2 regions of the Cellulomonas sp. NPDC057328 genome follow, and region 1 is predicted to be linked to the other one. Evidence: predicted binding sites of a transcription regulator. Region 1 holds the regulator's gene; the other holds the start of a gene.

The links. The regulator HrcA, encoded in region 1, represses chaperone genes, less so after heat shock. The targets are predictions, from matches to a motif close to TTNGCACTCGNNNNNNNCGAGTGCNAA.
Region 2: the regulator HrcA is predicted to act here: its motif matches at 1,794-1,820, upstream of ACFUMH_RS02515 (Hsp20/alpha crystallin family protein).

What each region holds. Positions count from the first base shown of each region.
Region 1 covers NZ_JBHUZW010000076.1:14,216-17,713, reverse strand. The annotation lists partial or broken gene ACFUMH_RS13375 (hypothetical protein) at 1-372, shown strand, start outside; gene ACFUMH_RS13370 (DUF3097 domain-containing protein) at 472-1,329, opposite strand; gene hrcA (heat-inducible transcriptional repressor HrcA) at 1,483-2,514, shown strand; gene dnaJ (molecular chaperone DnaJ) at 2,575-3,498, shown strand, end outside.
Region 2 covers NZ_JBHUZW010000007.1:7,848-11,345, forward strand. The annotation lists gene gcvT (glycine cleavage system aminomethyltransferase GcvT) at 1-31, shown strand, start outside; gene gcvH (glycine cleavage system protein GcvH) at 123-494, shown strand; gene ACFUMH_RS02505 (LuxR C-terminal-related transcriptional regulator) at 831-1,067, shown strand; gene ACFUMH_RS02510 ((deoxy)nucleoside triphosphate pyrophosphohydrolase) at 1,210-1,689, shown strand; gene ACFUMH_RS02515 (Hsp20/alpha crystallin family protein) at 1,910-2,368, shown strand; gene ACFUMH_RS02520 (hypothetical protein) at 2,536-3,348, shown strand; gene ACFUMH_RS02525 (MalY/PatB family protein) at 3,456-3,498, opposite strand, start outside.

The sequences.
Region 1 (3,498 bases):
GGCGACATGTTCGACCTCTCCCACGCCGGGCCGGTGTTCGTGGTCGGCCTGCTGATGACGGTCGCGTACCTCCTGGTGGGCTGGGTGCCGCTCCTCGGACCGGTGCTGCTGCTCGCGGTCGTGTACCTCGTCTTCTTCGCCGTGCACTTCGTGGTGGACCGCGGGCAGGGCGCGATCGACGCGATCCGCTCGAGCGTGACCGTGCAGACGCGCGAGATCGGCACGTCGATCCTCGTCGTGCTCGTGGCGTGGCTCGTGTCGGCCGCGGGGGCGGCGGTGTGCGGCGTGGGCGCCCTCGTGGGCACGCCGGTCGCGATCCTCATCTCGGCGTACGCGTTCCGCCGGCTGACGGGCGGCGTCGTCGCGCCCTGACGTGCCGGGCGCGCGACGCGACGCCTCGCGACGTGCCGTGCCGTGACGACGACGCCCCCGCCGACCGGCGGGGGCGTCGTCGTGCCGGGCGACGGGGCGTCAGGCCGTCACGAAGTCGATGAGCTCCTCGACCCGCCCGAGCAGGCTCGGCTCGAGGTCGGCGTAGCTGCGCACCGACCGCAGGATCCGCACCCACGCGCGGGCGACGTCGGCCTGGTCGTCCGCCGGCCACCCGAGCTCGCGCAGGATGCCGCGCTTCCACTCGGTGCCGCGCTCGATCGTCGGCCACGCGGTCAGGCCGAGCCGCTCGGGGCGCACCGCCTGCCACACGTCGACGTACGGGTGCCCGAGCACGAGCACCGTGCCGGCGGGTGCGGACCGGACGACCTCGGCGGCGATCCGGCTCTCCTTCGAGCCGGGCACCAGGTGGTCCACGAGCACGCCGATGCGCCGGTCCGCCGTCGGGCGGAAGTCGCGCACCGCGTCGGCGAGGTGGTCGACGCCCTCGAGCAGCTCGACGACGACGCCCTCGACGCGCAGGTCGTCGCCCCACACCTTCTCGACGAGCTCGGCGTCGTGCTTGCCCTCCACCCAGATGCGGCTGCCCCGGGCGACGCGCGCCCGGGCGTCGTGCACGGCGACGGACCCGGACGCCGTGCGGGCCGGCCGCGCGGGCGCCGCGCGGGTCACGGGCGGGACGAGCACGACGGGCTCGCCGTCCACCCAGAACCCGGGGCCGAGCGTGAACGTGCGCGTGCGGCCGCGGCGGTCCTCCAGCACGACCACGTGCTGGCCGCCGGACTTCTCCACGCGCACCACCGCGCCCACCCACCCGGTCTCGACGTCCTCGACGACCAGCCCCGTCTCGGCGGGCTGGTCCCGCGACGTGCGCGCGGGACGGTGATGCCGGGTCGGGCCGGCGGACAGGACGTCGGGGCCGTAGCGGTCGTGGCTCACGCGGGCACGGTAGCCGCCCGCCGCGGCGTGCCGTGCCGGCGCCGCGCGGCTCGGCGTAGAATTGGCACTCGCGCTCGTCGAGTGCTACCCCCGGGGCGTCGCCCCGGGCGTGGAGCACCGGGAGCGGACCCGCGACGCACGGGAGGAGGGGCCATGAGCGAGGACCGTCGGCTGGACGTCCTGCGCGCGATCGTCGAGGACTACGTCGCCACGCGCGAGCCCGTGGGCTCGCGCGCGCTCACGGAGCGCCACGCGCTCGGGGTGTCGCCCGCGACGATCCGCAACGACATGGCCGCGCTCGAGGACGCCGGGCTCATCGTGCAGCCGCACACCTCCGCGGGGCGCGTGCCCACCGACCTCGGCTACCGGGTCTTCGTGGACCGGCTCTCGGGCGTCAAGCCGCTGTCCGCGGCCGAGAAGCGGGCGATCGGCACGCTGCTCGAGCAGGCGGTGGACCTCGACGACGTCATCGACCGCGCGGTCCGGCTGCTCGCGCAGCTCACGCAGCAGGTCGCGGTCGTGCAGTACCCGTCGCTGCGGCGCTCGGCGCTGCGGCACGTCGAGCTGGTGCCCGTCGGCGCCCGGCACCTGCTGGTCGTCATCATCACCACCACCGGCCGGGTCGAGCAGCGCACGCTCGAGCTGCGGGAGGACGTCGACGAGGCGGTGGTCGCGCGGCTGCGCGTCCGGCTCAACGTCGCGGCCGCGGGCCTGCGCCTCCCGGACCTCGACGTCGCGCTCGACGCGCTCGCGGAGGAGTTCGCCTCGGAGTTCGCGGCCGACGGCTCGGCGCTCGCGCGTGCGGTCGTGGCGGTGGTCGGGGAGACCCTCGCGCAGGAGCGCGAGGAGCGCGTCGTCGTCGCGGGCGCCTCGCACCTCGCCCGCAGCGCCGGTGCGGACTTCCCGCACACGATCGGCCCCGTCCTCGAGGCGCTGGAGGAGCAGGTCGTGCTCCTGCGTCTGCTCTCGGAGATGGCGGAGGACACCGCCGGCGTCGCGGTGCGCATCGGGCGCGAGACGCAGCACGAAGGGCTCGCGGAGACGAGCATCGTGACGAGCGGCTACGGCGCGGAGGGCGGCGTGGCCGTGCTCGGCTCCGTGGGGCCGCTGCGCATGGACTACCCCGGGACGATGTCGGCGGTGCGGGCCGTGGCCCGCTACCTCACGCGCATCCTCGCCGGCTGACCGGCAGGGCCGACCCCATCCGACGGCCCCCCGACGAGCAGGAAGCGAAGAGCACCCCACGTGACGGACTACTACGAGATCCTCGGCGTCGCGCGCGACGCCACCCCGGAGCAGGTCAAGAAGGCGTACCGCAAGCTCGCCCGCGAGCTGCACCCCGACGTCGCGGGCTCCGACCCGGCCGCCGAGGAGCGGTTCAAGGACGTCTCACGCGCCTACGACGTGCTCGGCAACCCCGAGAAGCGGCGCGCGTACGACATGGGCGCCGACCCGGCGTCGCCCGGTGGCGGCATGGGGGGCGGCTTCGGCTTCCAGGACATCTTCGAGACGTTCTTCGGCGCGGGAGGCCCGGGCGCGCCCCGCGGCCCGATGCCGCGCGCGCGCCGCGGGCAGGACGCGCTCGTGCGCCTCGACGTGGACCTGGCGGAGACGACCTTCGGCGCGCACCGCGAGGTGCAGGTCGACACGGCCGTGCTCTGCCCCACGTGCGGCGGCACGTGCTGCCGCCCCGGCACGTCGCCGCGCACCTGCGAGGTCTGCGGCGGCCGCGGGTCCGTGCAGCGCGTCGCGCGGTCGTTCCTCGGCCAGGTCATGACGACGCAGCCGTGCGCCGCGTGCCACGGCTTCGGCACCGTCATCCCGGAGCCGTGCACGGAGTGCGCCGGCGAGGGCCGCGTCCGCTCGCGCCGCACCCTGTCGGTCGACGTGCCCGCGGGCGTCGACACCGGCACGCGCATCAAGCTCACCGGCCAGGGCGAGGTCGGCCCCGCCGGCGGCCCGGCCGGCGACGTCTACCTCGAGATCCGCGAGCGCCGGCACGACACGTTCGTGCGCAAGGGCGACGACCTGCACGCGACCCTCGAGGTGCCGATGACGGCGGCGGCGCTCGGCACGGTGCTCAGCATGGAGACCCTCGACGGCCCGCGCGAGGTGGACCTGCGGCCGGGCACGCAGCCCGGTCAGGTCGTCACGCTCAAGGGGCTCGGC
Region 2 (3,498 bases), on a different contig from region 1:
GCCGCTGCCCTTCTACCGTCGTCCCCGGTGACGACGTCGCGCGCCCGCGCGACCGCCGCACCACCGCCGCACCCGCACCACCCGCACCGCCCGCACCCGACCTCGCCCCGACAGGAGCACCCATGGCCGCCGAGCTGCCCGTCACGCTGCAGTACACCGCCGAGCACGAGTGGATCGACGACCGGTCGCCCGCGACCGTCGGCATCACGTCCGTCGCCGCCGAGGCGCTCGGCGACATCGTGTTCGTGGAGCTGCCGGGCGTCGGCGACACCGTGACCGCCGGCTCGGTGATCGGCGAGATCGAGTCGACCAAGTCCGTCTCGGAGCTGTACTCGCCCGTCACGGGCACCGTCGTCGAGGTCAACCAGGGCGTCGTCGACGACCCGTCCGTGGTCAACGCCGACCCGTACGGCGCCGGCTGGCTGCTGCGGGTCGACGTCGCGGAGACCGGCCCGCTGCTGTCCGCGGAGGAGTACGGCGCGCTCAACCCCTGACGCCACCTGCGGGCGGCCGTGGGTGAGACCTCCCAGACGAATCGGACCCGACTGCTCCGGACGGGTGATCGATCGGTGGTCTCCACCTGACGGGTGCTTGCCCCGAACGGGTGATCGGGCGCACAGTGCTGGCGACGGACCGTGACCTGCGTGTATCAGAGCGGGTCCCGGACCGTCTTGTTCGGTGCAGCGATCGGCACCGCGGGGGGAACCGTCGGTGGTCGGAGAGAACTGGTGGCGAAAGTCCCGTCATAGGACCGTCGCACGTCCCTCTCATCCGGTACGCAGCCCTCGCGGGGTCGGACGGTCCGACCCCGCCGCCCACCGGAGGACATCATGAGCATGCTGGAGACCCGCGAGACCGCGGCGACCTTCACCGGCCACTCGCTCACGCGGCGCGAGCGCGTCGTGCTGGCCGAGCTCGCCGAGGACGTGACGCTCGAGGAGATCGCCACCCGCCTCTTCGTCACGCGCAACACGGTCAAGTCGCAGGTCCGTAGCGTCTACCGCAAGATCGGTGCCTCCACGCGCGCCGAGGCCGTCGCCTGGGCGGTCGCGCACGGCATCCGCTGACGCACCACCCTCCGGGTGCGGTCCCACGACCCGCTCGACGTCCGCCGGGGGTGAGCGGACGTCGGACGGGGGCGCGTGCGGCTGCGGCCCGTCCGGCCCGGTTCGTGACCCGGCCGTGACGCGTGCCTGGCAGACTGCCCGCATGACGCCGCCCGTCCTCGTCGTGGCCGCCGCCGTCGTCGACGACCTCGATGACCCGCGCCTCCTCCTCGCGGCGCGCCGTGCCACGCCGGCCAGCCTCGCCGGCAGGTGGGAGTTCCCCGGGGGCAAGGTCGACCCCGGGGAGTCGCCCGAGGAGGCGCTGCACCGCGAGCTCCGCGAGGAGCTCGGCGTCCGCGTCGGCCTCGGCGTCGAGCTCCTCGGGCCCGACGACGGCGCCTGGCGCCTGTCCGACCGGTACGTCATGCGGCTGTGGTTCGCGGAGATCGTCGAGGGCGAGCCCGAGCCGCTCGTGGAGCACGACGAGCTCCGCTGGCTCCCGCAGGGCCAGTGGCACGACGTGCCGTGGCTGGACGCCGACGTGCGGATCGTCGAGGGGCTGAGCGCCTTCGTCGCGACGTTCCCGGGCTCGGGGCCGGGCGCCGGCACGGACGCGCGACCCGGCATGGGCCGCAGCGCCTGACCCGTCCCGTCCGACCTCCCCACCCCGCTCCCGCAGGCCGCGCGCGGGCGTCCCCCGACGTCCGCGCGAGGCGTTCTCCGTGCGCGAACAGCGTGTCGCGAGGGCTGGCACTCTCGACCCGAGAGTGCTAGATATCTGCCTGTAGCCACCGGTGCCGGAGGGCACCGGGACGCACCGGGGCCCGGGAGGTCCGAGGCCCCACGTCGAGGAGGTGAGGGGCGTGGCTACTCGTTTCGACCCGTTCCAGGAGATGGACCGCGTGCTCGCGCAGGTCTTCGCGGCCGACCGCGCGTCGGCGTCGATGCCGATGGACCTGTACCGCGACGGCGACCACTACGTGCTGCACGTCGACCTGCCGGGCGCCGACCCGGGCACGATCGACGTCAACGTCGAGGACCGCACGCTGACGGTCCGTGCGCAGCGGTCCGGCCGCACCGAGCACGACGTGCAGTGGCTCGCGAAGGAGCGCCCGTCCGGCACGTACGCCCGGCAGCTCACCGTGGGCCGCGGCCTCGCGCTCGACCGCATCTCGGCGACGTACGCCGACGGCGTGCTGACCCTGACGATCCCGGTCGCGGAGGAGGCGAAGCCGCGCCGCATCGAGGTGCAGCACGGCGCCCGGCCGACGTCCATCGAGGCCGGCCACGTCGAGGCCCAGCCGGCGGACGCGACCGCCTGACACGACGGCCGCACCCGACGGTCCCCGACGGTCCCCCACGACGGCCCCGCTCCCGCCCGGAGCGGGGCCGTCGCTGCGCCGGCGGCCACCGTCCTTGTGGAGCCGTCGCCCCCGGGTGAACACTCCTCCCACCGGCGTGACCGCCGTGGTGGACCGAGGGCACGGGGGTGAGGACGACGACCACCGCACGAGCCGTCGTCCGTACCGTGCTGACCGGTGCCGTCGCCGGCACCACGGCCCTGCTCGTCGCCCCGCCGTCGGCCGCCGAGCCGCCGGTCGTCCCTGCCGACGCCGTCACGTGGTTCGCCGACGAGGCTGCGGCCCTGATCGCGGAGAGCCAGGAAGGGGCGGTCACCACCGACCGTGAGGCGGTGATCGGGTACGTCGGCGTGCAGGTCGGGACGCCCGTCGCGCTGACCGCCTGGACGCGGGAGTTCATCGCCGGAACGACGGGCGCCGCGCCCACGGCCGCGCTCGAGCAGTGGGTCGCACCGCTGACGCGGGGCGGGGAACCGGTCGGCGTCGTCAGCGCCTTCCGCGACCGCGGGCGGGTCGGCCTCGCGTTCTTCGACGACGACGCGTCGCTGGCCGCCGCGCTGCAGGCCCTGCCCGACGACGCCACCGTGGTGTTCGACGCACCTCTCGACGCGTACTTCCTCCACGTGCCGCAGGGGATCGCGCCGCTGTCGGAGAGCAGCCGGGCCGAGATCGCGTCCCGGGTGCCGGTCGAGCAGTTCCAGGAGCAGCTCGAGGCGCGCCACGGCGATGCCGCCCGGGCCCCCGCCGTGCAGGCGCCGCCGACCGACCCGCGGAGCGCGATGGCGGGCGGAGGTGCGACCGTTCCCCCCGGCGCCCGCGCCGACGCCGCACCGGCCTGGCTCCTGCCCGTCGGTGCGGCGGTCGCGGCGGCCGGTGCCGGGGTCCTGCTGCACCGGGGCCTGCGCCGGCGCGGGCGGGGCACCACCGCGACGCGAACCTGACGGGAGGCCGCCGTCCCGTCCCGTCGCGTCGCGCCGGACGCCGTGCCCGCCGGGTGCGGCCGTGCGGGCCGCGCGGCCACCGCGCGCGTCGCGTGCGCGGCTCCGGGTCAGCCGAGGGTGCTCGTGAGGCGGTCGAGGACCTCGGTCAGG